One region of the Clostridium sp. AF32-12BH genome, then DNA from elsewhere that is predicted to be linked to it. Evidence: a T-box and tRNA genes for the amino acid it is inferred to sense, from the RefSeq annotation. Region 1 holds a T-box; the other holds one or more tRNA genes.
The links. A T-box is a leader RNA that pairs with one kind of tRNA and senses whether it is charged. The one in region 1 lies ahead of proS (proline--tRNA ligase), so its partner is inferred to be a tRNA-Pro.
Positions count from the first base shown of each region.

Region 2: it has a tRNA-Pro gene. The T-box ahead of proS (proline--tRNA ligase) is inferred to sense a tRNA for this amino acid. The anticodon was not compared.

Region 1 covers NZ_QUEH01000001.1:43,400-59,195, reverse strand. Annotated here, with positions in the region: gene DWZ40_RS00395 (diguanylate cyclase) at 1-166, shown strand, start outside; gene DWZ40_RS00390 (DMSO/selenate family reductase complex A subunit) at 226-2,532, shown strand; T-box leader at 2,611-2,833, shown strand; gene proS (proline--tRNA ligase) at 2,893-4,326, shown strand; gene DWZ40_RS00380 (LysR family transcriptional regulator) at 4,432-5,394, opposite strand; gene DWZ40_RS00375 (hypothetical protein) at 5,455-6,600, opposite strand; gene thrC (threonine synthase) at 6,899-8,386, shown strand; gene fba (class II fructose-1,6-bisphosphate aldolase) at 8,534-9,397, shown strand; gene DWZ40_RS00360 (glutamine synthetase III) at 9,623-11,740, shown strand; gene DWZ40_RS00355 (cell wall-binding protein) at 11,997-13,370, shown strand; gene rpsJ (30S ribosomal protein S10) at 13,858-14,175, shown strand; gene rplC (50S ribosomal protein L3) at 14,227-14,862, shown strand; gene rplD (50S ribosomal protein L4) at 14,891-15,511, shown strand; gene rplW (50S ribosomal protein L23) at 15,511-15,796, shown strand, end outside.
Region 2 covers NZ_QUEH01000007.1:13,557-29,352, reverse strand. Annotated here, with positions in the region: gene DWZ40_RS08115 (glycogen/starch/alpha-glucan phosphorylase) at 1-1,438, shown strand, start outside; gene DWZ40_RS08110 (SpoIID/LytB domain-containing protein) at 1,497-2,603, shown strand; gene DWZ40_RS08105 (M23 family metallopeptidase) at 2,645-3,511, shown strand; gene DWZ40_RS08100 (CBS domain-containing protein) at 3,712-4,134, shown strand; gene DWZ40_RS08095 (manganese catalase family protein) at 4,225-4,860, opposite strand; gene DWZ40_RS08090 (spore coat protein CotJB) at 4,860-5,114, opposite strand; gene DWZ40_RS08085 (spore coat associated protein CotJA) at 5,114-5,419, opposite strand; gene DWZ40_RS08080 (hypothetical protein) at 5,702-6,070, shown strand; gene DWZ40_RS08075 (PTS transporter subunit IIABC) at 6,416-8,668, shown strand; gene DWZ40_RS08070 (PRD domain-containing protein) at 8,825-9,652, shown strand; tRNA gene DWZ40_RS08065 (tRNA-Pro) at 9,768-9,841, opposite strand; gene DWZ40_RS08060 (Cof-type HAD-IIB family hydrolase) at 10,043-10,828, shown strand; gene lpdA (dihydrolipoyl dehydrogenase) at 10,920-12,338, shown strand; gene DWZ40_RS08050 (aminopeptidase P family N-terminal domain-containing protein) at 12,459-14,255, shown strand; gene DWZ40_RS08045 (prolyl-tRNA synthetase associated domain-containing protein) at 14,336-14,956, opposite strand; gene rlmD (23S rRNA (uracil(1939)-C(5))-methyltransferase RlmD) at 15,089-15,796, shown strand, end outside.

The DNA of each region.
Region 1 (15,796 bases):
GACAGCGAAAGCACCGTCAGCAGAAAGAAAAGAACCTGAAATGAAGAAAGCAGAAGAGCCGCCAGCAGAAAGAAAAGAACCTGAAATGAAGGAAGCAGAAGAGCCGCCAGCAGCAATGAAAGAAACCGAAATGAAAGCAGAAAAAGCGGGGGAAGCAGAAGCGTAGACAGCAGAAAGGAAAGAACCGAAACGAAAGCAGCAGAAGTGAAGGGAACAGAAATGCAAGTGACAGAAGAGACAGAAATAACAAAAGTGCAGGCAACAGAAACCATCCGTACCACGGGAAGAAACAACTGCGGAGGACGCTGCGTGATCTGCGTTCACATGAAAGACGGCAAGATTGACCATCTCAGTACGGAGCGCCCGTGTGATGCCCCGGATGGAGAAATTCCGCTGACTGCGTGCGTGCGTGGCATGAATTATCATAAGACTTATCTCGGAGAAGACCGTCTGCGCTATCCCATGAAGCGAGTGGGAAAACGCGGGGAGGGAAAATTTGAACGGATCAGCTGGGACGAGGCAGTGGATATCATTGCATCGGAATGGATCCGTATCCGTGACACGTATGGAGCTGGTTCCCGCTATGTAAACTATGCGACCGGAATCAGCGCCTTAAACCGGGGAAATAATCTGGCCAAACGTCTTTTGAATTTAGATGGTGGTTTTCTGGATTACTATAATTCCTACAGTACCGCGTGCATCCGCCACGCAACGCCTCTTATGTATGGCACGAACCAGACCGGGCACAATCCGGAGGACTGGCTGAATGCGAAGCTCATCCTTCTCTGGGGGCATAATCCGGAAGAAACGAAATTTGACAGCATTACGATGCATGTGCTCCTTCGTGCAAAGGAAAAAGGAATTCCGATCATTGTGATCGATCCGCGCAAAAACGATACGGCCATGCGCCTGGATGCAGAGTGGATCCCGATCCGCCCGGCAACCGACAGCGCCATGATGGATGCCATGGCGTGGGTCATCGTGCAGGAGAAGCTGCAGGATCAGGTGTTTTTAGACCGCTGTTGTCTCGGATTTGATCAAAACCATATGCCGGAAGGCGTGGATCCTTCGGAGTGCTATCTTTCCTATTTGTACGGAGAAAAGGATGGAGTGGAAAAAACTCCGGAGTGGGCAGAAGCTATCACCGGGGTACTGGCAGAAACCATCCGCAGTCTTGCCATCCGTTATGCGCAGGCAAAACCGGCAGCCCTGATCCAGGGGTATGGTCCGCAGCGGAATGCAAGCGGAGAACAGAGCACGCGGGGCGGAATTTTACTTGCCTGTATGACTGGAAATGTGGGAATTTCCGGAGGCTGGGCGAGCGGAACTGCTGATTGGACCGAACATAAAAATCCGTCGTGGCCCAAGCTTAAAAATCCATACAACCGTCAGATCCCGGTATTTTTATGGACCGATGCAGTCCTGCACGGGCATGATATGACAGAACTGGATGGTGTGAAATGGCTGGATGGTTCTGAAAAACCGGTGAAACTGGAACGTGATATTAAGATGATCCTGAACCTGGCAGGCAATTGTCTGATCAACCAGCACAGCGATATCAACCGGACTGCGCGGATCTTACAGGATGAGAGTAAATGTGAGTTTATCGTGTGCAGTGATCTGTTTATGACTGCCAGTGCAAAATTTGCCGACATTTTGCTTCCGGGCATTTCTATGTTTGAGTGTGAGAATATCACTATGCCCTGGCAGTACGGCAATTTCCTCGGATTTAATAACAAAGTTCTGGATCCGCTTTATGAAGGACGGTTTGAATATGACTGGCTGGCAGAAGTGGCAGAGCGGCTTGGTTTAAAAGAAGCGTTTACCTGTGGACGCACATCTTCGGAATGGCTGGAATATTTATATGAAGATCTGAAAAAAACAGAGACAGAATTGCCGGATTACCAGACATTTAAGCAGCAGGCACTGTTCCGCTACAAAAAGAAACCGGTTCATCCGGCGTTTGAAAAAGAATGTCAGGATCCGGACCGGGTTCCGTTTCCGACCAGGAGTGGTAAAATTGAAATTTTTTCAGAACAGGTTTATCGTGGAATATTTCCGGAATTTGTGCCGGCGATTCCGCGTTATATTCCGCCTGTGGAAGGACCGCAGGATCCGCTTTCCCTTCGCTATCCGCTGCAGCTGACCGGATGGCATACCAAACGGCGCTGTCACAGCATTCATGACAACAATCGGACCATGCACAGGCTGGATCCCCAGACCTTGTGGATGAATCCGGCTGATGCGTCTGCGCGTGACCTGCGTGAGGGGGATCTGGTTGAAGTGTTCAATGACCGCGGCAGGATTCGTATGCCGGTCCACATTACCGAGCGGATCATGCAGGGCGTGACCGCAATCTCCCAGGGAGCCTGGTACCGACCGGATGAGGACGGCACCGATATGGCTGGCAGCATCAATGTACTGACTTCACAGCACCCGACCCCTTATGCGCGCGGAAATGCTCAGCACACGAATCTGGTGGAAGTGGTACGCATAGCGCAGCCCCTTGACAAAGCAGAAAAAATGCCTTAAAATCAAGCATGTAGTTATGCGGTGCAAGCGGCTTTCAAGATGTCCGTCTGAGTCGTATGCGGCAGATGTTTATAAGACAATATGACAGTGAAGAGGATTAGTAAGCATCCATTACATTTCAGAGAGAGAGTCATTTTGGTGCAAGACTTTCATGTCCCTGAGTGCTGAACCGGCCTTGGAGTCCTGCAGTGAACTGCAGCGTAGTTTCCGGCGTTAACGGAGCATAGAGCGAGTGCTTTTTATGTAGAAAGTGCTAATCAGGGTGGTACCGCCGAATTTATCTGGTCATTCGGTCCCTTGTCAGAGATGGCAAAGGACCGGGTGACTTTTTTTAATATTTTCAAGAAAGGAAGATTAACCATGGCAAAAGACAAAAAAATGGTAGAAGCAATCACATCCATGGACGTAGATTTCGCCCAGTGGTATACGGATGTGGTAAAAAAAGCAGAGCTGTGTGATTATGCAAGCGTTAAGGGCTGCATGGTCATCAAACCGGCAGGCTACGCAATCTGGGAGAATATTCAGCATGAGCTGGACCGCCGTTTCAAAGAAACCGGCGTTCAGAATGTTTATATGCCGATCTTCATTCCGGAGAGCCTGCTTGAGAAAGAGAAAGATCACGTAGAAGGTTTCGCACCGGAGGTTGCATGGGTAACCCACGGTGGTCTGGAGCCGCTGCAGGAGCGCCTGTGTGTACGTCCGACTTCGGAAACCCTGTTCTGCGATTTCTACGCAAAAGACATTCATTCCTACCGCGATCTGCCGAAGGTATATAACCAGTGGTGTTCCGTTGTAAGATGGGAGAAGACCACCCGTCCGTTCCTTCGTTCCAGAGAGTTCTTGTGGCAGGAAGGTCATACCGCACATGCAACTGCAGAAGAAGCAGAGGCAAGAACCATCCAGATGCTGAATCTGTATGCAGATTTCTGCGAGCAGGTTCTGGCAATCCCGGTTATCCGCGGACAGAAGACCGACAAAGAGAAATTTGCAGGAGCAGAGGCAACCTACACCATCGAGTCCCTGATGCACGATGGAAAAGCACTGCAGTCCGGTACCAGCCATAACTTCGGCGATGGATTTGCAAAGGCATTCGGCATCCAGTATGCAGCAAAAGACAATACCCTGCAGTATGTCCATCAGACTTCCTGGGGTATGACCACCCGTATGATCGGTGCCATCATCATGGTACACGGTGACAACAATGGTCTGGTACTGCCGCCGAGAATCGCTCCGACCCAGGTTGTGATCGTTCCGATCCAGCAGCAGAAAGAGGGCGTTCTGGACAAAGCATTTGCGTTAAGAGATGTTCTTTCCAACTTTAAGGTGAAAGTCGACGATTCCGACAAGAGCCCGGGCTGGAAGTTCAGTGAGTCTGAGATGCGTGGTATTCCGGTACGTGTTGAGATCGGACCGAGAGATATCGAGAACAATGAGGCGGTACTGGTACGCCGCGATACCCATGAGAAAGTAACCGTTTCCCTGGATGAGATCGAGACAAAGGTAAGCGAACTCTTAGACACCATTCAGCACGATATGCTGGAGCGTGCAAGAGCACACCGCGATTCCCATACCTATGTGGCAACCACTTATGATGAGTTTGTAAAGACCATCAACGAGAAACCTGGTTTTGTAAAGGCAATGTGGTGCGGCGATCAGGCTTGCGAAGACAAGATCAAAGAAGATACCGCAGCAACTTCCCGCTGCATGCCGTTCGCACAGGAGACCCTCTCCGACAAGTGCGTATGCTGCGGCAAGCCGGCTAAAAAGATGGTATACTGGGGAAGAGCATACTAAAATATAACCATACCGTGAACGCAATGATTAGGGCCGAAAGTTCCTGCCCCGCCATACGGCGGGGCGGAAGCTTTCGGCCCTTTCTTGTTTCATATACTTAAATTGCTATTTCCAGAAGTTCCGCACCAGCTCGATGAAATATCGGGCGGCTTCACTCAGATATCCGTTCTTACGGTAGTTGGCCACAATATCCCAGGATGGGTGGGACGGAAAGGCGAAACAGCTGACGCTGGGCGGCAGATTGCGCACGTAGTGTTCCGGGACAACTCCACAGCAGAGATTTGCCTGGATCATGGAAAGCACGGTATTGTTGCTGGAGGTTTCAAAGAGAACATTCGGTGTGAATCCGGATTTGCGGAAAATATCATCTGTGATGGCGCGGATCGTGGATTCTTTGTACATCAACACGAATGGTTCATATTGAAACAGGCTTAAGTCGGCAATCGGAAAGGCAGAAGAAATGGAAGCTGGATCTGTCTGACCGGAGTTTTGCGCTGAATGCAGGAGTGGGGAAACTGGTTTTGCCGAGAGCTGTTCTACAGCCGGATGAATGCTTGGAACCAGAAGAAAAATCTCTTCCTTACCAAGTTTTATGTATTCACTGTCCGTACGCTGGCGTTCGGACAGCGTCTGAAATCCGATATCCAGATTTCCCTGGGCAATCATCTGCTGTTGGCGGTGTACGCTTAATTCGTGTGGTTCTACAATGACATTTGGGTAAGACTGGTGAAATGCCGGGTAGACATGGGTGAACATTTCGCTTCCGCGACCCGGAGTGAAGCCGATGGAGAGACGCCCCTTTTTGGCATCCGTCATGTCGTTGATCAGGTTGTAGGTACGCTGTTTGATCCGCAGGATTTCTCTTGCGTTATCCAGATAAACCTGACCGATTTCCGTGGGGCGCATATCCACCTTGCTTCTATGAAAGAGCGGGGCGCCCAGTTCTTTTTCCAGACGAAGAAGCTGCTGGTTTAAGGCAGACTGGGTTACAAAAAGTTTTTCCGCAGCACGTGTGATGCTGTGTTCATCATCAATTTTTACAATGTATTCGATCTGTTTTAAATCCATAAGATGCCTCCGGTGCTGCAATCAGGTGATTTGAACCGGAATGTTGAATCATGATCCCGGTCAAGCGTGGTTTTGATCATCCCATTCTTTATACAGTTCTTTCCATGCATCAGCAAAATGTCTGGAAACTGCAGATGGGTTGCGGCGCAGAATAGAAGGACGCCCAATTGTTTTTTGGTTTTTTAAGAGGCGGTTCGTGTCGGCAATCTTTTCGTTCAGACTGCTGATGCGGGCTGCCAGGGAAGCTTTTTTGAGATCGATTGCTGCAGCCAGTTCTTCTTTGCGTGCAGCGACGTTTTCTCTGTGAGCTTCCAGTGTTTCTGCAAACTTTTCTTTGCGTGCGGCGACGTTTTCCCGGTGAATTTCGGCAGCGGTTGCCAGTGCCTCTTTCTGCGCGGAAGCCGCCTCGGTCAGACGTTCTTTCCGTGCGGAAGCTGCTTCGGTCAGGCGTTCCTTCTGAACAGCGGCGGTTTCTGCCAGTTTTTCTTTTCCGGCAGCAACGGCTTCTTCCAGAGCCTCTTTGCGTGCGGCTGCTATTTCTTTGCCCGACTCAATATTTTCAGCCACAGTCATGCGCAACTCTTCTTTGGCGGTTTCAATATTTTGTGCTGTTTCAGCTTTCAATAAAGCAAGCTGTACCTGCATTTCGTCCAGATCGGCCCGCAGCTTTGCAACACGTTCCAGTGCCTTGGCGAGATTGAGTGCTTCCTTGGTGGACTGGATGGTATCCATGACAAAGCATCCGCTGATTACGCCCAGCAGACACCATTCCAGTGCTGGCGGCAGGTTCAGTACAAAGCGTTCCATCGGCTTGTGAATCACTTCCGTCATGAAGATGGTAAGAAATCCCCAGGCGATGGAAGAGGTCAGGCAGATATATCCATGAAGATTAAACTTTTGATTGCTGTAATCCCAGTAACGGACCTTAAACAGACGTTCCATCACATAACCGGTCACATATTCCAGAAGTGTGGCAGCAACAACACCGGAACAGTAAACCAGAAACAGATTATTTTTGACTGGAAGGGATACCCAGAGCATCATGACTGCGCCGGTTCCGTATAAAGGCAGCATGGGAAGACGTAAAAATCCCCGGTTGACAAAACGATGCTGCTTTAGGGATACATAGGTAGATTCGAAGATCCAGCCGAAAAAACAGTAGATATAAAAGAAAGTGAGCCAGTGATACCACGCGTAAGTGTACATTGCAGTTCTCCTCATGCTGTGCAGTGAAAAGTAAGTTGTTTCTGAGTGTTTTTCTTAATATCCATTTAGTTTAGCATATCCGAAAGGAACCTTCAATACACATCTCATGCAGGATTGCCCAGAAAAAAGTGTTCCGAAACATAATTTCCTGGTTTGGGATGAAAAAATCCGGTTGGAATTTTTTAAATTGTAACCAGAATAAATCATGGACAAATCCTGTTCGCCTGTGCTACAATCAACAAAAAATAATCGTTACAGAAAACCTGTGCATACTTGTAAAGGGAGAAAGGAAAAAGCTATGAATTTAACATATCAGAGCACAAGAGGCGGCGAAAGCGGACTGACAGCATCCCAGGCTATTTTGAAGGGACTGGCAGAGGATGGCGGATTATTCATGCCGACTTCGATTCCGAAACTGGATGTATCTATGGAAGAACTGGCTGGCATGACTTACCAGGAGACGGCATACCGTGTTATGAAGCAGTTCTTGACAGACTTTACAGAAGAAGAGCTGCGTTACTGCATCGATCACGCATATGACAGCAAGTTCGATACGGAGGAGATTGCTCCGCTTGTAAAGGCAGACGGTGCTTACTATCTGGAATTGTTCCATGGAAGCACGATTGCGTTCAAAGACATGGCATTGTCCATTCTTCCATATCTTATGACCACTTCTGCAAAGAAAAATCATGTGGAAAATGAGATCGTAATCTTAACGGCCACTTCCGGTGATACCGGTAAGGCTGCTATGGCAGGTTTTGCAGATGTACCGGGAACTCGCATCATTGTCTTCTATCCGAAGGGTGGTGTCAGCAAAGTACAGGAACTGCAGATGGTAACCCAGAAAGGCGAAAATACTGCGGTTGTTTCCATTCATGGTAATTTCGATGACGCCCAGACTGGTGTTAAGAAAATTTTCGGTGATAAGGCATTTGCGGAAAAACTGGCAGCAAAGGGCTTCCAGCTTTCTTCTGCAAACTCCATCAACATTGGCCGTCTGGTTCCGCAGGTTGTTTACTATGTTTACGCTTATGCAAAACTGCTATTAAACGGCGAGATCCAGAATGGCGATCTCATCAACGTGACAGTTCCGACTGGAAACTTTGGAAACATTCTTGCTGCATATCTGGCAAAACAGATGGGCGTGCCGATCAAGACCCTGATCTGTGCTTCCAACGACAACAAGGTTCTTTATGACTTCTTTAAGACCGGTACTTATGACCGCAAGAGGGCATTTATCCTGACCAACTCCCCGTCCATGGATATCCTGATCTCCAGCAACTTAGAGCGCCTTATTTACTTAAGCACCGGCTGTGACGCGGCTGCAAATAAGAAGCTTATGGAAGATTTAAGCACGAAGGGTGCCTACACGGTAACGGATTCCATGAAAGCGTTCATGAAAGACTTTGTGGGCGGCTATGCAACAGAGACAGAGAATGCTGCAGGCATTAAGCATCTGGCAGATGAAACCGGATATATCATTGATACGCATACCGGAGTCGCTTCCTGCGTATATAAAAAGTATGTGGAAGAAACCGGAGACAAGACGCCGACGGTCATTGCGTCTACTGCAAGTCCGTACAAGTTCTCCCACAGCGTTATGGCAGCGGTGACAGGCAAGGAGGCAGACACCGATGAATTTGCATCCATCGATGCGCTGTGCAAAGCATCCGGTGTGGCAATCCCGCGTGCTGTGGAAGAAATCCGCAACGCAAAGATCCGTCATACCAGAGAGTGCGACGCGGCAGACATGGAGAAGAATGTGGCAGAAATTCTTGGGCTGTAGACAATCCTGTTATATGCTTCACAAAAATTAGTTTTTGTACTATAATAGAGACAGTAGCCGCAGTAACAAAATGTAAGTCCGTTACAGAGGGTGTCTGGTTTGGGACAGGCATTGCGGCAAAACTATAGAAAAACGGAGGTTTTGAACATGTTAGTATCTGCAACAGAAATGCTGAAAAAAGCAGTAGAAGGACACTATGCAGTAGGTCAGTTCAACATCAACAACCTGGAGTGGACCAAGGCAATCCTTGCAACCGCACAGGAGTTAAACTCCCCAGTTATTCTGGGCGTGTCCGAGGGCGCAGGCAAATATATGACCGGCTTTAAGACTGTTTCCGCAATGGTAAAAGCCATGATCGAGGAAATGAACATTACCGTTCCGGTAGCACTGCACTTAGACCACGGCACTTACGATGGCTGCTACAAATGCATCAAGGCTGGTTTCTCCTCCATCATGTTTGATGGTTCCCATTATGCAATCGAGGAGAACGTAGAGAAGACCAAAGAACTGGTAAAAGTTGCTCATGCTATGGGACTTTCCATCGAGGCTGAGGTAGGCTCCATCGGTGGTGAGGAAGATGGCGTAATCGGTATGGGCGAGTGCGCAGATCCGAACGAGTGTAAGATGATTGCAGATCTCGGCGTAGACTTCCTGGCAGCAGGTATCGGCAACATCCACGGCAAATATCCGGCAAACTGGAAGGGCTTAAGCTTTGAGACGCTCGCAGCAGTCAAAGAGAAGGTTGGCGATATGCCGCTTGTTCTGCATGGCGGTACCGGTATCCCGGCTGACATGATCAAGAAAGCGATTGACCTTGGCGTAGCAAAAATCAACGTAAACACCGAGTGCCAGTTATCGTTTGCTGATGCAACCCGTAAGTATATTGAAGCAGGCAAAGATCTGGAAGGCAAAGGCTTCGATCCGCGTAAGCTGCTTGCACCGGGAGCAGAGGCAATCAAGGAAACTGTAAAAGAGAAGATGGAACTGTTCGGTTCCGTTGGAAAAGCCTGAATTTCAGTGCTTTGAAAAAAATACTGGAAAATGCAAAAAAACACTTGCTTTTTCCAAACTAATGGTTTATTTTAAGAAGGGAACGATGGTGTTCTTCCAGAAAGGAAGAACACCATTTTTTTTAACCTGGAACCCGACTTAAGAAAATTAAGTATACATAAAAATAAGTTAGGGCAGGATGAGGAAACCGGGAACGGCAATTCTAATGAGAGGAAGGAAAAGTCTATGAGCGAAATCGTAAATGTAGCTGAGATTTTTGGCAAGAACGTCTTCAACGAAACCGTTATGAGAGAACGCTTACCAAAGAGCGTTTTCAAAAAAATGAAAAAGACCATCGAAGATGGTGCTGAGCTGGATCCATCCATTGCAGATGTAGTTGCACATGCAATGAAGGACTGGGCCATCGAAAGAGGAGCAACCCATTATACCCACTGGTTCCAGCCGCTGACTGGTGTAACTGCTGAGAAGCATGATTCCTTCATTTCTGCACCAGATTCAGAGGGAAAGGTAATCATGGAATTCTCCGGCAAAGAGCTGATCAAAGGTGAGCCGGATGCATCTTCCTTCCCTTCAGGCGGTCTGCGTGCTACCTTCGAGGCAAGAGGCTATACCGCATGGGACTGCACCTCCCCGGCATTCTTAAGAGAAGATGCATGTGGCGTAACTCTTTGCATCCCAACTGCATTCTGTTCTTATACCGGTGAAGCACTGGATCAAAAGACCCCGCTTCTCCGTTCCATGCAGGCGATTGACGAGCAGTCCTTAAGAATCTTAAGACTCTTTGGCAATACCACTGCAAAGCGTGTATGTCCATCTGTTGGTCCGGAGCAGGAGTATTTCATCGTAGACCGTCAGAAATATTTACAGAGAAAAGACCTGATCTACACCGGCCGTACCTTATTTGGCGCAATGCCTCCTAAGGGACAGGAGCTGGATGACCATTACTTTGGTGCGATCCGTGAGCGTATTGGTGCTTACATGAAGGCAGTCAACGAGGAACTCTGGAAGCTTGGTGTTACCTCCAAGACCCAGCACAATGAGGTTGCTCCGGCACAGCATGAGCTGGCTCCGATCTACGATCAGGCAAACCTGGCAGTAGACCACAACCAGATGGTCATGGAAACCTTAAAGAAGGTTGCCGGCCGTCAGGGCCTTACCTGCCTGCTTCATGAGAAACCGTTCGCAGGTGTCAATGGTTCCGGTAAGCATAACAACTGGTCCCTGACTTCCGATGACGGCGTGAACCTGTTAAATCCGGGTGATACCCCTCATGAAAATATCCAGTTCCTTCTGGTTCTGGCCTGCATCTTAAAGGCAGTTGATACCCACGCAGACCTGCTTCGTGAATCCGCAGCCGATATCGGAAACGATCATCGTCTGGGTGCAAATGAGGCACCGCCAGCCATCATCTCTGTATTCTTAGGTGAGCAGCTGGAGGATGTCATCGATCAGCTGTGCAGCACCGGTGAGGCAACCCATTCCAAGACCGGCGGTACCTTAAAGACCGGCGTTGCAACCCTTCCGGATCTGGACAAAGATGCAACCGACCGTAACCGTACTTCACCGTTTGCATTTACCGGAAATAAATTTGAGTTCCGTATGGTGGGATCTTCGGATTCTGTCGCTCCGGCAAACGTAGTGCTGAATACCATTGTAGCTGAGGCATTTAAGGAAGCAGCAGATGAACTCGAAAAGGCAGAGGATTTTGATACTGCAGTTCATGACATGATCAAGAAGCAGTTCCGCGATCATAAGCGCATCATCTTCAACGGCAACGGCTATTCCGATGTATGGGTAGAAGAAGCAGAGAGACGCGGCCTTCCGAACATCCGCTCCATGGTAGATGCAATCCCGGCTATCACCACCGATAAGGCTGTGAAGTTGTATGAATCCTTTGGCGTATTCACCAAGGCAGAGCTGGAGTCCCGCGCCGAGGTTGAGTACGAGGCATATTCCAAGATGATCAACATTGAAGCAAAGACCATGATCGATATGGCAAGCAAGCAGATCATCCCGGCAGTTATCAAGTACACAACCCAGCTGGCAGGTTCCCTGGGAGCAGTCAAGGCTGCATGTCCAGAGGCAGATACCAGTGTGCAGACAGAACTGCTTACCGAAACTTCTGCACTGCTGTCTGACATGAAAGTGGCTTTGGCAGCACTGACCGACATTACGGAGAAAACAGCAGGTGTTTCCGGTGCAGAGGCTCAGGCCCATGCTTACCACGATAAGGTTGTTCCGGCTATGGCAGCACTCCGTGCACCGGCCGACAAGCTGGAAATGATCGTAGACAAGGACCTGTGGCCATTCCCGAGCTATGGTGATCTGATGTTTGAGGTATAAAACAGAGTAACCATTTGATTCACTTTAATAGGGCCGTGTGAGTTGCCTTTCGGCAACTCGCACGGCCCTTGTCATATACTTATATTGTTATTTGTCCGAAATTTGTAAGAATCTATTTCGTGTGAATTAGTTGAATAATCTGTGTATTATTGCTAAAATGGAAAGCATAAAGGTCGCTTGAATAAGGATGATTGCCGGTTTCGGATGGACCTGCAAAAAGAAGCGGCGGCGCAATGATACGAAGGAGCTTTATAATATGAAGAAAAAGAATTTTGCAATGGTTATGCTGGCTGCGGTTATGAGCTTTGGCACAGTTGGAATCACTGCGTTTGCGGCAACCGGCTGGGCGCAGGAGGGCAGTAACTGGGTATACTATAATAATAACGGAAGTAAGGTTACGAACGCATGGCGTCAGGCTCAGGACGGAACCTGGCGTTATCTGGAGAGCAGCGGTGTCATGGCAACAAACAAATGGGTCGACAACGATGATTACTATGTAGATGCCAGTGGTGTCATGATTGCGAATAGGTGGCTTCAGGTAGCGAACAGCCGGAAAACATCCGGCTATGACTGGTACTATTTTGGAAACAACGGAAAATGCGCAAAAGACAAATGGGTGCAGATCGATGGCCAGTACCATTATTTCGGAGACAGTGGTGTTATGGAAACCGGATGGATCCTGGACAATATGTATTACTGCGATGATGCCGGAGCCATGGTAACCGGATGGAAAAAACTGACTCCGCCGGAAGAATATCAGGATGAAGAGAAGCACACGGGACCGTTTGAGACTGCAAACGATGGCCAGTACTGGTATTATTTTGGAACGAACGGCAAAAAAGTTGTGCCGAATGAAAACGGAACGAACGTCAAACAGAAAAAGATCAATGGAACTTATTACTGCCTGCGGGAGGATGGAGCACTCCAGACGGGCTGGGTCTGCGTTACTGGAGATGAATCGGACAGTATTGAGGATTATCGTCTGGTAGATACCGATGGAAAAGTTCGTACCGGCTGGTATTCTACGGAACCGCCGGAATATCTGCAGGGGCATTACGATCATGATGTAGAATGGTTCTACTTTAACTCCAAGGGAGTTCCGGAGGTTGGTCCGTCCAAGGGCAGCGCGAAAAGCAGTGATTTGAAGCGTATCAATGGCAATACCTATCTGTTTAATGAATATGGTGTTCCGGTTTATGGCATTCAGAAGGTTTATACCAACAGCAGTGAAAGTGAGTATACGGCTTATTATTTTGGAACCTATGCTCAGAGCAGTATGCTGAAGGGAAAGTACAACATCACGGAGGGCGGCGTATCCTGGCCTTACTATTTCAATTCCACCGGACGCGGCTATACGGGGGTATACGATAATTACCTTTATTATATGGGCAAACTCCAGAAGGCAGATTCCGGAAGTAAATATGAGGTGTACAGCATTCCGAGCGGCAGCAGCTACAAGAACTACGTAGTCAATACCTCCGGAAAGATCGCGAAGAACACCACGGTGAAAGACAGCAATGGTGTGAAATACAAAACGAACAGCAGCGGCATTCTGGTGAAAGAAGATGACGAAAGCGTGGATGGTGGAAGTTATCGCAGTCCGGAGGAACCGGAATGGGATAACGACTAACCGGACCATGAACGTGCCGGAAGTGAGCGCTGGCATCGGATAGGCGTTTAGACAGGCATGACCAGAAAAGGGAAAGCGGACAGTTGAAAGACCGGCTGCTTTCCCTTTTGCATTTTTACATGGATCGGATATGCCATTATATATAGAAGAAACCCGTTTGGACCGGGAAATGGGAAATAGATTGTATACAAATAAAAACATAAAAATAATGGCTAAAACACTTGCTTTTATGGAAAGACTATGGTAATATACAAAGGCTGTGACATGATAGCGATGAAGCGTGAGGTTGCTGCCCACATGGCAGGTTTTCCGTGGAGCGAATGTCAAGTTAGGAAACTGACGACAAGTCACTGTACCAATTTAACAGCTGTAGTAAAAGAGTAATTGCAGTAACGCAGTGTGTAGTCCGCGCGACACACACGGAGATGTGTACAGTCACCGCTTGTCGTACTTCAAACAAAAGTGCGAAAAGGAGGCGACTTTTTTTATGGCAAGTCAAGTAATGAGAATCACATTAAAAGCTTATGATCATCAGTTAGTTGATCAGTCTGCTGGAAAAATCATCGAGACCGTAAAGAAGACAGGGGCTCAGGTGAGCGGACCGGTACCGTTACCGACCAAGAAAGAGGTAGTAACTATTCTGAGAGCGGTACACAAGTACAAAGATTCCAGAGAGCAGTTCGAGCAGAGAACTCACAAAAGACTTATCGATATCACCACTCCGAGCCAGAAGACAGTTGATGCACTGAGCAAACTGGAAATGCCGGCTGGTGTTTATATCGACATCAAAATGAAACAGAAATAAGCTTTAGTATGATTGCCGTAAAAGGTAATCCGCTGTAAGGAGGAAATTGAAATGAAGAAAGCTATCTTAGCTACCAAAGTCGGAATGACTCAGATCTTCAACGAAGATGGCGTGTTAGTTCCGGTAACCGTTCTTCAGGCTGGCCCGTGTGTAGTAACCCAGGTTAAGACCGTTGAGAACGATGGCTACAAAGCAGTTCAGGTTGGTTTTGTAGACAAGAGAGAAAAACTGGTTAGCAAACCGGTTAAGGGACACTTCGACAAGGCAGGTGTTTCCTACAAGAGATTCGTCCGCGAGTTCCGTTTCGAGAACGCAGAAGAGTATTCTGTAAAGGACGAGATCAAAGCTGACATCTTCGCTAACGGCGATAAGGTGGATGCAACCGCTGTTTCCAAAGGTAAAGGTTTCCAGGGCGCGATCAAGAGACATGGTCAGCACAGAGGACCTATGGCTCATGGTTCTAAGTTCCATCGTCATCAGGGTTCCAACGGTGCTTGTTCTGATCCGAGCAAGGTATTCAAGGGTAAAGGCATGCCGGGACATATGGGTTCCAAGCAGGTTACCATTCAGAACCTTGAGATTGTCCGCGTAGACGTTGAGAACAATCTGCTTCTGGTTAAGGGCGCTGTTCCAGGACCGAAGAAATCTTTAGTAACGATCAAAGAAACAGTGAAAGCTTCCAAGTAAGCTTTGACGAGAAAGGAGGAACACACAGATGGCAAACGTATCTGTTTACAATATGGAAGGTAATGAAGTAGGCAAGATGGATTTAAACGATGCTGTATTCGGTGTTGAGGTTAACGAGCACTTAGTACACATGGCAGTCGTTGCACAGCTTGCTAACAATCGTCAGGGTACTCAGAAAGCAAAAACCCGTTCTGAGGTATCTGGTGGCGGTAGAAAACCGTGGAGACAGAAAGGAACCGGACATGCACGTCAGGGTTCAACCAGAGCTCCGCAGTGGACCGGCGGCGGTATCGTATTCGCTCCGACTCCAAGAGATTACACAATCAGACTCAACAAGAAAGAGAAGAGAGCTGCTCTGAAGTCTGCACTGACCAGCAGAGTGCTTGAGAACAAGTTCATCGTTGTTGACGAGCTGAAACTTGATGAGATCAAGACCAAGAAATTCCAGACCGTTCTGAATAACTTAAAGGTTAACAAGGCTCTGGTAGTAGTTGGCGAGGACAGCGAGAACGTTGTTAAGTCTGCTAAGAACATCCCGTCTGTAAAGACCGCTTATGTCAATACCATCAACGTATATGACATTCTGAAATACAACACCGTAGTAGCTACCAAGGCTGCTGTTGCAAATATCGAGGAGGTGTACGCATAATGGCTAACGTTCAGTACTATGATGTCATTCTGAAACCGGTTGTTACCGAGAAGAGCATGAACGCAATGAGCGAGAAGAAATACACTTTCCTGGTTCACACCGATGCGAACAAGTCCATGATCAAAGAGGCTGTTGAGAAGATGTTCCCGGGAACCAAAGTTAAGAGTGTAAACACCATGAACAGCGAAGGCAAGAACAAGAGACGTGGTATGACCTTCGGCAAGACCGCTGCTACCAAGAAAGCTATCGTTCAGTTAACTGAGGACAGCAAAGAGATCGAGGTAT
Region 2 (15,796 bases), on a different contig from region 1:
CTGGGAAGAGGCATGGGATGTTACTACCAAGACCTGTGCGTATACCAACCACACCATCATGGCAGAGGCACTGGAAAAATGGCCGATCGAGCTGTTCTCCAGACTGCTTCCGCGTATCTACCAGATCGTAGAGGAGATCAACCGCCGCTTCGTCATTGAGATCCAGCAGAAATATCCGGGCAACCAGGAGAAGATTGCGAAGATGGCCATTGTCTACGACGGTCAGGTAAAGATGGCTCATATGGCAATCGCAGGCAGCTTCTCCGTAAATGGTGTAGCAAGACTGCACACCGAGATCCTGGAAAAACAGGAGTTAAAAGATTTCTATGAGATGATGCCGGAGAAGTTCAACAACAAGACCAACGGTATTACCCAGAGACGTTTCCTGCTTCATGCAAACCCGCTTCTGGCAGACTGGATCACCGACAAGATCGGTGACGAGTGGATCACGGACCTTTCCGCAATCAGCAAATTAAAGCTGTATGTGGATGACGAGAAGTGCCAGCACGAGTTTATGAACATCAAATACCAGAACAAGGTACGTCTGGCAAAATACATCAAAGAGCACAATGGCATCGATGTAGATCCGCGTTCCATTTTCGATGTTCAGGTTAAGAGACTGCACGAGTACAAGCGTCAGCTGATGAATATCCTGCATGTCATGTATCTGTACAACCAGCTGAAGGATAACCCGAACCTGGATATGGTTCCGAGAACCTTCATCTTCGGTGCAAAGGCAGCAGCAGGCTATAAGAGAGCAAAGCTGACCATCAAGCTCATCAACTCGGTAGCGGATGTGATCAACAACGATAAGTCCATCAACGGCAAGATCAAAGTTGTCTTCATTGAGGATTACCGTGTATCCAACGCAGAGATCATCTTTGCGGCAGCCGATGTCAGCGAGCAGATCTCTACTGCAAGTAAAGAGGCATCCGGTACCGGCAACATGAAGTTCATGCTAAATGGTGCCATGACTGTGGGAACCATGGACGGTGCAAACGTCGAGATCGTGGAAGAGGTTGGTGCAGAAAATGCGTTCATCTTCGGTACTTCCTCTGACGATATCATCCGCATGGAGCATGATCACAGCTACGATCCGATGCAGATCTTCAACAACGACCAGGATATCCGCCGCGTGCTGATGCAGCTGATCAACGGCTACTATGCACCGAACGATCCGGAGCTGTTCCGTGATATTTACAACTCCCTGCTGAATACCTTAAGCAGCGACCGTGCGGACACCTACTTCATCCTGAAAGACTTCCGGATGTATGCAGACGCACAGAAGCGCGTAGACGAGGCATACCGCGATGAGCAGTGGTGGGCAAAGGCAGCAATGCTCAACACCGCATGCAGCGGCAAGTTCAGTTCCGACCGTACCATTGAAGAGTACGTAAAAGATATCTGGCATCTGGATAAGGTGAAGGTAGAACTGTAAATCTGGCATAAAATCAGAAATCCCTCCATAGATTAGAAATAATCTGGAGGGATTTTTTATGCGCAAAATTGGAGTGATCTTTGCGGCTTTGTTTATGGTGTCCTGGATGTTTTCGTTCTTTTGTATGCATGCAGCAGGACAGGACGGGACGGGGAATTCGCATAATGCAGAGCAGGGGGATGTGGAGACGGGAGCAGCAGATCTGTCAGGTGAACAGAAGATTCCGGGTCAGTCAGATAAACTTGGTATATCTGGAAATACGAATCGTTCCGGAGAATCAGCCCTGGAAGCCGCACAGCAGGAAAGCAGAAACATCTTCCAGAGTCGCCGCGTTATTCTGGAACGTTATGGTGTCAAGACGTATCTTTCGGTGGAAGATTATCTGCCGGGTGTCGTAGTCTGCCAGGCAAGTCCGGAACTTGGTCAGGAGGCTTTGAAATGCCAGGCGGTGATCGCCCGAACTTACATATACCGTCAGATGGGAGAGCGGGAGGAAATTCAGGAGGAAGAGCTGGACCTGGACTACCTGGGCGACCGGACAGCATTTGACGGGGCAGGACTGACCGTGCATCAGAAGGAACAGCTGGCAGAGAGTCTGGAACGCTGCAAGCTTGCCGCGAAGGAAACTGCAGGAATGGTTATGAAGTATGAGGACCGTTACATTTTGCCTTTATTTCATGAATGCAGTGCCGGGCGGACCAGGACCGGTGAGGCTGACTATCCGTACCTGCAGTCGGTGGAGAGCAAGTGGGATGAGCAGAAAAACAAGGACAGACATTCTGCAACATTGGAAAGTGAAACAGCATTTAATCTATCAGATTTTGCAGCACGGATTGGAAAACTGAATGATTCCAGGGCAGTGGATGAGGCACGCCTGCCTTCTGAGATCCAGGTGGTGAAACGCGATGATGCAGGGTATGTGCTCCAGATGAAAATTGGACCAGGAACTTATACGGGTGATGAAGTGCAGTATGCGCTGGAACTGCCATCCGCCTGTTTTACGATTGACACGAAATCCCAGGGGCAGATCATCGTTCGGACAAAAGGGCGTGGGCACGGGTATGGACTCAGCCAGAATGGGGCAGAAGCCATGGCGGAAGAAGGATGGAGCTTTGAAGACATTTTAAAATATTATTATAAAAATATTTCGCTGGTCACTGAATAAGAAAAGGCACTTTGGCAAAACTACTACCGAGGTGATAAACGGTGAAAGAGAAAATGAATCAGATGTTCCGGGATAAATTATTCCTGGTCATGTTGGTGCTTGGCCTGCTGACTATGGTTGCCGCAGCAGGTGTCGTTACGATCCGAAGAGGAAACGGACAGGAACAGAAGCCATATGTGGATATGCAGGGGCAGGATGAATATTTTGCAGAAGAAGCAAACGATCAGATGCCGCTTGCAGGAAATTCCAATGCCGAAGTACCGGATCCGGAAGCTGCACAGGAAGAAATGAAACGGGCAGAGGCCGGAAACGGTCAGGACAATGCGGTTGCAGAGCAGGAACACATTGCAAAAGAAGCAGGTCCGGAGAAAAATGCAAAGACTCCGAACGGGCAAAGTACGGTAGCTTCCGGAAATGAAAGTGGTGAGAATGTCGAAGCAGAAGCAAGAGAAGCGGGAGCAGGTGGTATTGCAGCGACTGCGCTGGTGCTGGACTTTGCGGACACCAGTAAAATGCTGTGGCCGGCCAGAGGCAATGTCCTTCTGGATTACAGTATGGACCGGACCATCTATTTTCCAACTCTGGAACAGTACAAATGCAATCCGGGTCTTGTGATCCAGAGTGAAGTCAGCACCCCGGTCGAAGCGCCGGCAGCAGCCAGGGTCCTGGAAGTGGGAAACAACGAGGAAATCGGTGATTATGTGGTCCTTGATCTCGGAAACGATTACACTGTGACCTGCGGCCAGTTAAAAGAAATCACGGCAGTGCAGGGGGAATATCTGGAAGCCGGGGCACTCCTTGGTTATGTGGCAGAGCCAACCAAATACTATACGATTGAAGGAAGCAACGTCTTTTTGGAAATGCACCATGGAGAGAAAACGGTGGATCCGCTGGATTATCTGGAGTAGGGATGCGTAAGATATCCTGATTTCATGAAGAAAACAGCTCAGACTGTAGATATCGTGGTGTTTGGTTTCGAAAGAATTTAGAAATTGTTCATAGAATCTTCGAAATTATTTGCTATGCTTACTTCATAAGAGAAAGATGCACGAAACCCGTCTGGTTCAATGAGCGGGCCGTGCCGCGAAAATACAATACGAGGTGAACAATGAATATCTTATTTTTTCTGACTCCCAAGAGCGAGGTTGCTCACATTTATGAAGATGATACGGTGCGTCAGGCACTGGACAAGATGGAAAGGTTCCGTTATTCCACCATTCCGCTGTTATCCAAAGACGGAAGATATGCCGGAACGATAACCGAAGGAGACCTGCTCTGGGGAATCCGGAAAGAATATCAGATGAATTTCAAAGAAGCAGAGAATGCCCCGGTTGCGTCCATTGCACGGCGGGCGGATTATAAGCCGGTAACGGCAGAATCCAGGATGGAAGACATGATCGACTGCGCATTGAACCAGAATTTTGTTCCGGTGGTAGATGACAGGGGACTTTTCATTGGGATCATAACCAGAAAAGATATTATCAAATTCTGTTACGAAAAACTGAAAAAAGAACACGAAAAAGGAAACTAAACACGAAATGAAAAACGGCGAACTCCAGAGGTGAAAAAGACACCTCTGGAGTTTTTCTTCGTTCGTGTGCATTTTGTGGCTTTTGTGATTTTAACTGCAATTCTGCCCTGGAGTATTTCCGGCACTTGCAGACTTATCAAAAGCCGGGTTAAACGCATAGAAATTTTTGCTGTCCAGCTGATCCTGCACATGTCGCAGCGTCTCACCAAACCGCTGGAAATGCACGATTTCCCTTGCACGCAGATAGCGGATCGGATCGCACACTTCTGGATCTTTTACGACGCGAAGAATGTTATCATAGGTGCTGCGTGCCTTTTGTTCCGCAGCAAGATCTTCAAACAGATCTGTAATCGGATCTCCTTTGGATTGAAATTCACAGGAATTAAACGGAACACCACCTGCTGCCTGTGGCCAGATACCGGTTGTATGGTCAATATAATAAGGGCCAAAACCAGACTCTTCGATTTTCTGCGGTGTCAGATTCCGTGTAAGCTGATGAATAATTGCCGCTACGATTTCCAAATGGGCAAGCTCTTCCGTTCCGATATCTGTTAGAGAAGCTTTTGCTACATCATATGGCATCGCATATCTTTGGGAAAGGTAACGCATGGATGCACCCATTTCGCCATCTGGTCCACCGTATTGACTCATGATAAACTGTGCCATCTTCGGATTCGGCTGTGAAATTTTTACCGGATACTGCAGTCTCTTTTCATATCTCCACATCAGCGCATTCCTCCTTCCCATGGCCATGGTCCTTGGATCCAGTTCCAGGTATCTGCATCTGCATTCGCAATCAGAAGCGGACCATTTTCTTTTTCGTACGCACGGATTGCCTGTTCGTTCATACGCCGTGCATTTTGAAAATACTGCATGGCCATAGGGCATTTTGGATGCGTATCCAGATATAAGGTGGCTTCATCCAGTGCGAAGCCAGTTTCATATACATTCTGCAAAAGCCGGTCATTACATGCACCCATTATCTGCACCTCCCCATCACAAACGGCAGGTCAAGCTCGGGGAAAATGGTCCCACGGGTAAGCCCACGCTCTTTGTCGTACACCTGGTTCCAGCGCTGCATGGGTGTATACGCCATTGCGACCGGCATATTCCGTAGACACTCTCTTTCCGCATTCGGTGCTGTCACTTGTCTGCTTTCATTGCTCTGATTCAGCGGGCAGGAAGGTCTGTCGTTTCTTCTTGTTGTATAAAAACCAGAACCCGCATTCACATTTCCGGATGAAAGCGGTTGGTAAGGAATATCCGGCTGCATAGAACGCTGCATGGAACAAGGACTGGCATTCTCTGTATTGCCGGCAGGCGGCTGAAGCAAATGAGGTCTTTGCATACAGCCGCATCGGTTATTGGAATAATCCATGATGAAAATCCTTTCCAGAGTTTCTAGTATCATCTTATGTGCCACAGAAAAAAGCGGTGCATAAGAATCATGTCACGGTCGCTCCCAGAGGTTGTCACCCTTGTCTCTCTCTGCTCATAAGATATAGTACAAGCAAGAAAAAAGGAGTTTTGATCATGTGTAACTGGAATGGATGCGGAAATAACCGTTGTGGTAACAACTGTGGTGGCTGGAACCGCGGTGGCTGCGGAGGCTGTGGGAACTGTGGTAACAACTGCGGCAGATGCAATAACGGTTGCGGTAATGGCTGCGGAAGATGCGGCAATGACTGGGGATGGAATGGATGGGGCGGCTGCGGAAGTAGTTGCAATAATGGCTGCGGCTGGAATAACTGGGGATGGGGAGGCTCCTGCGGATGGAACCGAAATACCAGAGAAGCGTTCCAGGATGGATTCCGGGAAGGATATGAAGCCGGATTCCGTGATGGATTCCGGGAAGGACGGGATAAGGACCACAGACCTGGAAGACCCGGGGAAGGAGGAGGGCCAGGAGGACGACCGGGTTTTCCGGGAGATGTAAATGATTCTGGCTGCGGATGCAGCTAAATCAATAAGCATACCGCAGATAATAATCTAACTAAAATCTAGTTGACAGATCCCACATCCCCAACTATACTAATATCACAAACAGAGATTCAGGTGTGTTACTGGTAAAGCAGGCATGAACCGAAGGGACATCAAAACGGTGTCCTTTCGATTCATGCCTTTTTGTTTTGCATCATTTCCTGTAAAACAGAGTGAAATCCGGGATTTCGGGGTATGCTTAAGATAATGCAGCTATATTTTTCTATAGTTTGTCGGCAGAAAATTCCGGAAAGAAACATCCATGTGCATCTGAATACTCGGAATAAAAAGGAGAAAGAACATGAAGGACAAGATTTTTGGAGTGCTCCAGAGGGTGGGGCGAAGCTTTATGCTCCCGATCGCGGTGCTTCCGGTCGCAGGTCTTTTGCTTGGAATCGGAAGTTCCTTTACGAACGAGACGACCATCGCAACCTATGGTCTGCAGGGAATTCTCGGAAATGGGACGATCCTGCATGCACTGCTTGTGATCATGAGCAAGGCTGGAAATGTGATTTTTGACAACCTGCCGATCATCTTCGCAGTGGGAGTTGCCATTGGTATGGCAAAGGCGGAAAAGGAAGTAGCCGCGTTATCGGCTATGATTTCCTTTTTCGTCATGCACGCGTCCATCAATGCGGTGCTTTCACTGTCAGGAAAGGTTCTGGCAGACGGTTCCATCGCACCGGACGTGTTAGATGGAACCATTGCAAATGTCTGCGGCATCCAGACATTGCAGATGGGTGTATTTGGCGGTATTATCGTGGGACTTGGTGTTGCGGCGCTTCATAACCGTTATTATAAAATACAGCTGCCAAGCGCATTATCGTTTTTTGGCGGATCCCGCTTTGTGCCGATCATTTCCACGGTTACTTATGTTGCAGTTGGCATTCTGATGTATTTTATCTGGCCGGCTGTCCAGAACGGCATCTTTGCGCTGGGCGGACTGGTTACTGGAACCGGATATTTCGGAACCCTGATTTTCGGCATCATTAAGCGTGCGCTCATTCCGTTTGGTCTGCATCATGTATTTTACATGCCATTCTGGCAAACGGCAGTGGGCGGTACCATGATGGTAGATGGAAACCTGATCCAGGGCGGTCAGAACATTTTCTTTGCACAGCTGGCATCCTCCAACGTGGCGCATTTCAGCGCAGATGCTACCCGGTATTTCTCCGGTGAGTTTATTTTTATGATCTTCGGACTTCCGGGAGCAGCACTTGCTATGTACCGCTGTGCAAAGCCGGAAAAGAAGAAAGCAGCAGGAGGTCTTCTGTTAAGTGCGGCACTTGCTTCGATGTTCACCGGTATTACAGAGCCGATTGAATTTTCTTTCCTGTTTGTAGCACCGATGTTGTTTGCCGTACAGGTGATCCTGGCGGGCAGTGCCTACATGATCGCACACATTTTGAATATTGCGGTGGGACTTACCTTCTCCGGAGGGCTTCTGGATCTGGTGATCTTTGGTGTGCTGCAGGGCAATGCGAAGACCAGCTGGCTGCGCATTATTCCGGCAGGAATCGTCTATTTCCTGCTGTATTACTTCATTTTCAGCTTTCTCATCAAAAAGTTTGACTTAAAGACCCCGGGCCGCGAGGACGATGACGAGGAAACAAAGCTTTATACGAAAGCAGATGTGAATGCCCGCAAGGCCGAGGCGAAAGAGGGAGAACGCCAGAGCCAGACAGCAGCAAACGACAACCGGAGTGCAGCTATTGCAAAGGGCATGGGCGGCAGAAAGAATATCACATCGGTGGACTGCTGTGCAACCAGACTGCGCTGCTCCATTGAGAATCCGTCTCTGGTAAATGAAAAGCTGCTTAAGAGCACTGGAGCGGTAGGTGTGATCGTAAAAGGTCAGGGAATCCAGATCATTTACGGACCGCAGGTTACCGTGATCAAATCGGAGCTGGAGTCTTATCTGGCAGAAGAACACGAGGAAGAGGCAGAAGCAGTAACTGCAGAGTCTGGCAAAGATGAGCACAGGAAAGAAACGAAAACCGTATTTGCCGAGACAGGTAAGAATGGAGAAGATGCAGAACGCAAGACAGAAAAAAATATAGAGCCGGAAACCGAAAAATCTGCCGGAGAACAGACAAACCCGGGCCATGTTTTGTATTCTCCGTTTGAAGGCATCTTAAAGCCGATCACCGAAGCTCCGGATGAAGCATTTGCCAGCAAAGCCATGGGAGACGGCTATCTGGTCATGCCGGAGAATGGAACGGTTGTGGCACCGGAGGACGGTGAGGTGATGTTCGTGTTCCCAAGCAAGCATGCCATTGGCATGAAAGCGGCAGACGGAACAGAGTATCTGCTTCACATCGGTGTTGATACCGTAAAATTAAATGGGGAAGGCTTTCAAGTCTTCGTGAGCGATGGACAGAAAATCGCAAAGGGCGATAAGCTGATGGAATTTGACCCGGCATATATTCGGGAGCACGCTGTGAGCGATGCCTGCATTGTGATCTTTACCGGTCTGACAGAGGGACAGCGATTAACCTTAGAGGGAGAAAAACAGGTGAAACGGCTGGATCAGATAGGAATGATCATTCAATAAAACTTAGGGAGTATTTTTTATAGAACAGACAGAGGACGCGTGAAGGGCGCGTCCTTTGTGCTGTTTGAAAATGCCAGACAGCATGAAAAAAGCGTTTGGTAATCGGGATTTGTCGTGTATAATAAGGGAAGAAAAGGAAACGTGGAGGTTAGGGGAATGTATCGGGTGATCAAAGTATTAAACAACAACGGAATCCTGGTTTTGGATGATGCCACCGGGCAGGAACAGATTCTTCTTGGAAACGGAGTCGGCTTCGGACACCGGATGGGGGAGCGGATGCAGACGCTTCCGCAGGCAAAGCGCTATGAAATGGTCAATGAGAAAACATCTGCTCTGACCAGGGTAAATGGAATTGACCCGGTTTATATAGAAGCAGCGGGGAAAATCATAGAGCTTGCAGAAGAGACGATGGGAGTTTTGCAGCATGATATTCTGATCCCCATGGCGGATCATATCGCCATGGCAGCAGCGCGGGCGAAGGAACAAAAGGAAATTCCAAATCCATTTAAAGCGGATATCGCAGCATTATTCGAGGAAGAGTATGAGGCTGCGAAAAAAGGATGCGTAATCTTAAAAAAGATGACAGGAATCCAACTTGGAGAAGATGAGGCCGGTTACATCGCTTTGCATATCCATGCCGGGCTGGCACAGGAAAATGTAGCGGATTCGCTGGAAACAGCGCGTCTTGTCAATGCCTGTATGTCCATGATCGAGGAAAGCACCGGAAAGAAACTGCCTTACAGCTCGCTTGGTTACAACCGGCTGATGAGTCATGTCCGTTATATGCTGGCCCGTGCCCGCAAAGGCGAACGCACCGACTTAGATCTGGAATCCTATGCCAGGGAAAATTTCCCGAAAGAATACGAACTGGCAGAGCAGATCCTGCGAAAGTTGGAACAGGAATTAAAGCTGGAGTTTGCGCGGGAAGAGACGGGATTTCTGGCTATTCATATCCGTAGAGTGACAGGAGGGGAGACGGTATAATATTTCGATAAGAAATGAAAAGATGATTGCCACTCTGCGCAGCAATCATCTTTTTGTAAAGTATGAATTATTTTGCTCAAATTAAGTAATTTATACTTCATTTTAAGGCATAAAATCGGGGCAACAGGATTTGAACCTGCGACCTCTCGGCCCCCAGCCGAGCGCGCTACCAAGCTACGCCATACCCCGATTGAACCATGATAGTATATCAGAAAATCGGAAGTTTGAAAAGAGATTTGTATGAAATTTTATAAATTTTCAGATTCGTTTATAGGAAATTCTTTCCTCTGGACTTTACAGCCCTCCCGTACTTTGCTATCATGGATACTAGGATTATGGCGTTTCCTGAAAAAAGGAACTGCGATCACAGAAAGAAAACGGAGAATTGCTATGAAGGGAATTGTCAGTTTTGATATGGACATGACGCTTTTGAACCATGCAGATTATAAAATTCCGGACAGTGCCATTAAGGCGCTGGACCGGCTGCATGAACACTACTATATTGTCATTGCCACCGGCCGCGACATGGATGCCAAGTTCAGCGAAGGACTTGCCGATCAGGTGAAGCCAGATGCCATTATTCATTTAAATGGCAACAAGATTACCGTTGGCAGCAAACTGATCTACGAGCACTGTATGAAACGGGAACTGGTGGAAGAATTGCTGCATTTTGCAGAGAATAAAGATTATGCCATCGGTATGACGGTGGGAGATACCGATTATTTTATCAATCCATGGTGTGTGACACGTCACGATATGGTGCGGTGGCAGATGTCAGACCGGAAGTTCCGCGACCCGTGGAAGCTTCTGGATATGCCGGTGCGGACGCTTGCCTATATTGGGCGTGAACCAGGCGCAAAAGAGGTGGAGGAGGCATTTCCAATGCTCAAGCTGCCTATGTTTTCGAGCCGTGAGGGAGCAGATATCATCGAGAAGGACGCGTCCAAGGCAGAAGGACTGAAGCGTCTGTGTAAAGTGTGGGATATACCGCTTGAACATACTATCGCATTTGGCGATAGTATGAATGATTATGAAATTGTGACGACTGCCGGAACCGGTGTAGCCATGGGCAATGCCCATCCGCAGTTGAAAGCGGCAGCTGATTACGTCACAGATGATATTGCAGAAGACGGAGTCTATAAAGCATGTGAGGCACTGCATCTTTTTGGAGAATGAGACCGTGGTGAGTTATTCACTTTTTGCGGCTTAAAAAACAAATATTCCATGATATACAATCTAACGATACAGGTGAAAGGAATTTTAAATTATGGCATCTTATTACGATCTGGTGATTATCGGGGCAGGTCCGGGCGGCTATACCGCAGCGATCAAAGGAGCTTCCTTTGGTATGAAAGTAGCGGTAGTCGATGAGGACAAGTTGGGCGGTGTCTGCATCAACCGCGGCTGTATTCCGACGAAGGCACTTTTACATGCATCCAATATTTTTTCCATGATGCAGCATGGAGATGAGTTTGGAGTATCAACAGATTTTATCTCCTTTGATTTTGCAAAAATGCAGGATTACAAAAAGCGTTCCGTGCGTCGTTACCGGGACGAGATCCAGAAATTATTTGATAAAAATGATATTACCTTTATCAAAGGGAAAGCGACCATCCGCCGCGAAAAGACAATTGAAGTGGTGGGAGAAAACGGAAAAGAATATCTTCGGGCGAAAAACATCATCATTGCCACCGGTGCAAAGCCGGTGATGCCGAAAATTCCGGGAATCGACCTTCCCGGCGTCATCAACAGCGACCGTCTGCTGGCTGTGCCGACCTGGAATTACGACCGGATTGTGATCATGGGAGGCGGTGTCATTGGCGTAGAGTTTGCTACGATATTCCAGGCACTCTGCTCCAAAGTAACCATCGTAGAGAAAGGACCGCACCTGTTAGGACCGATGGACGAGGAGGTTTCTGAGGCATTAAAAGAACAGCTGACCGATAAGGGCATTACGGTATATTGCAATGCCATGGTGGAGGAAATCCGAAAGGAAGACAGTCTGGTATGTATGGTGCGTGATCTTGAGACCAACGAGACCATTCAGATCAAGACCAATCAGGTCGTGGTGGCTGTAGGAAGAACCCCGTATACGGAAGGACTTCTCGGTGAGGATATGACTCTGCAGATGGAGAAAGGACGACCTGTCGTAGACGCAGATTTCCAGACAAGTGAAGCTGGCATTTATGCCATTGGCGATGTCTCCGCGAAAACCCAGCTGGCGCATGTCGCCATGGCGCAGGCAACGTATGTAATTGAAAATCTGGCCGGAAAACCGCATACCATACGCCTGGAGGCCGTGCCGAACGGTATGTTTGTTTCGCTTCCGATTGTGCCAAGCTGTATTTACACGGAGCCGGAAATTGCAACCGTGGGAATCACGGAAGCGAAGGCCGGAGAACTTGGCATGAAAGTGCGCTGCGGTGTTTATGACATGGGAGAAAATGGAAAATCCATCATTGCGCGGGAAGAACACGGTTTTATCCGCCTGATCTTTGAGGCGTATTCGAATACGATCGTAGGTGCACAGATGATGTGTCCGCGCGCTACAGACATGATCGGAGAGATGGCAACTGCCATTGCCAATGGACTCACAGCCGAACAGCTTTCTCTGGCAATGCGTGCGCATCCGACCTACAGTGAGGGCATTGCGGCTGCCATTGAAGATGCCATGCGCCAGAATTAAAAAATGATAATTACGGAATCAGCGGCGGCAGATTGTCAGAAACATCTGAAGAAAGACAAGGCTGTTATAGGCGGCAACGTGATTCCAACAGTATAAAAAGAAGAAAAAGAGGATACTATCATGAACGAGATTACAAACAGAATTGAGCGTCTCCGCAGCCGGATGGAGACTTACCACATGGATGCCTACCTGGTACCGACGGCAGATTTTCACGAATCCGAATATGTGGGTCCGCATTTCACGTGCAGAAAATATATCACTGGTTTTACCGGTTCTTCCGGTGTGGCACTGATCACGAAAGACTGGGCCGGTCTCTGGACAGATGGCCGTTATTTTGTCCAGGCAGCAGGCGAGTTAAAAGACAGCGGTGTGGAACTGATGAAGATGGGGCAGCCAGGAGTGCCGACTATGGAACAGTACCTGGAAGAGCATATGCCGGAACAGGGTGTGCTGGGCTTTGATGGACGTGTCATCAACAGCAAGACCGGAGAGAACTTAAAAGAGCGTTTTTCTCTTAAGCAGGCAGTGATCTGCCCGGACCATGACCTGATCGGAGAAATCTGGGAAGATCGTCCGGAACTTTCTGCGAAGCCAGTCTGGATTCTGGACGAAACATATGCAGGACAGTCTGCTTCCGAGAAAATTGCAAACGTAAGGGCAGCGATGGAGAAGGCTTATGCGGATGTGCATATCCTTACAACACTGGATGACATTGTCTGGATGTTAAATATCCGCGGAAATGACATCCCGTATAACCCGGTTGTACTTTCTTATCTGATGGTGACCAAAGAGCAGCTGTTCTTCTATGTAAATCCGCAGGTGCTTTCTGACGAGGTACAGGATTATCTGAACACCCTGGGTGTTACCGTGCGCCCATACAATGACATTTATGCAGATGTGAAAGAATTAAAAGGTCATCGCATTTTGTTAGAGAAGAGCCGCGTTAACTATGCAATTTATGAGAGCGTACAGGGGCAGAACCAGATTGTGGACCAGATGAATCCGACCGTATATGCGAAATCACAGAAAAACGCGACCGAGATTGAGAATATGAAAAAAGCCCACATCACGGATGGTGTGGTTATGACCAAATACATTTACTGGTTAAAGAAGAATATCGGAAAGATTCCAATGGACGAGTGCAGTGTGGCGGCTTACCTGGATCAGCTGCGTCTGGAACATGGTGCACTGGAACCGAGCTTCCCGACCATTTCTGCTTACGGTGAAAATGCGGCATTGTGCCATTATCATGCAGTGCCTGGACACGCTGCAAGTCTGCAGGCGCGGGGACTGTATCTGGTGGATTCCGGCGGACAGTATTATGAGGGCAGTACGGACATTACCCGTACCATCGCGCTGGGACCAGTGACCGAGAAAGAAAAGGAACATTACACGCTGGTGCTGATGAGTATGCTGCGCCTGGGCCATGTGAAATTCATGCAGGGCTGCAGCGGGCTGAGCCTGGACTATGTGGCAAGAGAACCACTTTGGAGACGCGGACTGGATTTCAATCACGGAACCGGTCATGGGGTAGGCTATTTGCTGAACGTGCATGAACGGCCGATCGGCATCCGCTACCGCGTAGTTCCGGAACGTCAGGACAGTGCCCCGTTCATGCCGGGTATGGTATGTTCCGATGAGCCGGGCCTTTACATCGAAGGAAGCCACGGAATCCGCACCGAGAACCTGGTATACTGTAAGAAGGATGAAAAGACCGAGTATGGTCAGTTCTTAAGCTTTGAGTACCTGACTTATGTACCGATCGACTTAGAGCCGGTGGATGTTTCCCTGATGGAAGAACAGGATGTGGCATGGCTGAATGAGTATCATGCGCAGGTATATAAAAAGATCGCGCCGTACTTAACGGAAGAAGAAACGGCCTGGTTAAAAGAAGTAACCAGACCGCTGAAAAAGTAAAAATCAATGAAAGGGTTCCATGGCAGGGCTGCCGGTCTGGCAGCCGCTGTGGGACCGTGGATACTCACCATGAAATCAGATCAATCCTCCCAGGGAAGATGAACGACGGTGTACTCATGATGGACGGCAGGGAGAAATTTCTCCAAAATGTCTTTTGTGTAAAGCTTTAAGCTCGAAGTATTGATGCATGGATGGCATCCGATAAAGGTGTGGTGATCGATCACATCCTGGTCAATGAGGAGGCGCACCCGGTTATCATGGTCATTCATAAGACCAAGCACACTAACGGAGCCCGGTGTAATATCCAGAAACTGTTCCATGAAATCCGGTGTCGCAAAGGAAAGGCGGGCACTTCCAATCTGTTTGGAAAGCTTTGCTGTCTTAAACTTCTTGTGCCCCGGCATCATGAGCAGATAAAACTGGGTCTTCTGGGCATTGCACAGGAACAGATTTTTGCAGATCTCGATATCCAGCCGGACATCCACGTCATGGCAGGCATCGATCGTGGCGGTGGCATCGTGGTCAAGACGCCAATAAGGAATCTGGAGTTCATCCAGAAGGTCATAAGTGCGGATCTCCTTTTCCAGCCGTCCAGAACAGTTTTCCGGGCGCCCGGTGTAGAGAACCGGATCGATATAGAAAGAATCCTCGCCGGTGCGTGCAGCACCGGCTTGTGTGTTGTTATCAGCTGTGTGATCCATGGGGTATCCTCCTGAAAATATGTTGTAATGTAGGTAATGATTCATGTTTTTGGCGGGTCTCAAGGTTCAAAATCCTTTTGACTCTGGTATCATTATATAAAAATTGATGAAAAAGGCAAGGATTTGAATAGTATGAAACAGGATAGAAATATAAAAAAAGAAACAGGAAAGAAAAAGTCAGCTGCCAGAAAGCAGAGCTGGAGTCTGGATGAGAAATTTGAGGAGTGGGTAGGAGAGAAAACGGTGAGAGGCGCTGGAGAGAAGAAAGGCGAGAAGATAGGGAAAAATTTCGAAAAGAAAGGTTTCAGGAATTTTTCTGAGGACCTTCATCGGGAAGATGACCGGAATCGGAATGGAAAAACCGATGTAAAAAAAGGAGCAAAGCTTGGAAAAAGAGGAACGCAGGAATCTGCACAGGAGTTCGGCCGCGAAAATGATAGAAAATCTGAGCGCAAATTTGTTCAGAAAAACACTGGGAAATTTGTTGGAAAGAACGATAAAAATTTTGGAATAGGTACAGATTCGAAGCAGAAATCAGGAGCTTTTCAGAAAAACGCAAAAGCACAGGCACAGACACCGGCAGAGCAGAAGCGGGCGGCAGAAAAGACGCAGCAGGCAAAGAAAAAGGGGCTTTGTCCGGTTGCTCATCGCTGCGGCGGCTGTCAGTATCTGGAGATGCCTTACAAAGAGCAGCTCCAGATGAAACAGAGCCAGATGCAGAAGCTTCTCGGAAATTATTGTAAAGTACACGGCATCAAAGGCATGGATGATCCATTCCATTACCGCAACAAAGTCCATGCAGTATTTGGTTACCGCAAGGGAGAAGCCATTTCCGGTGTC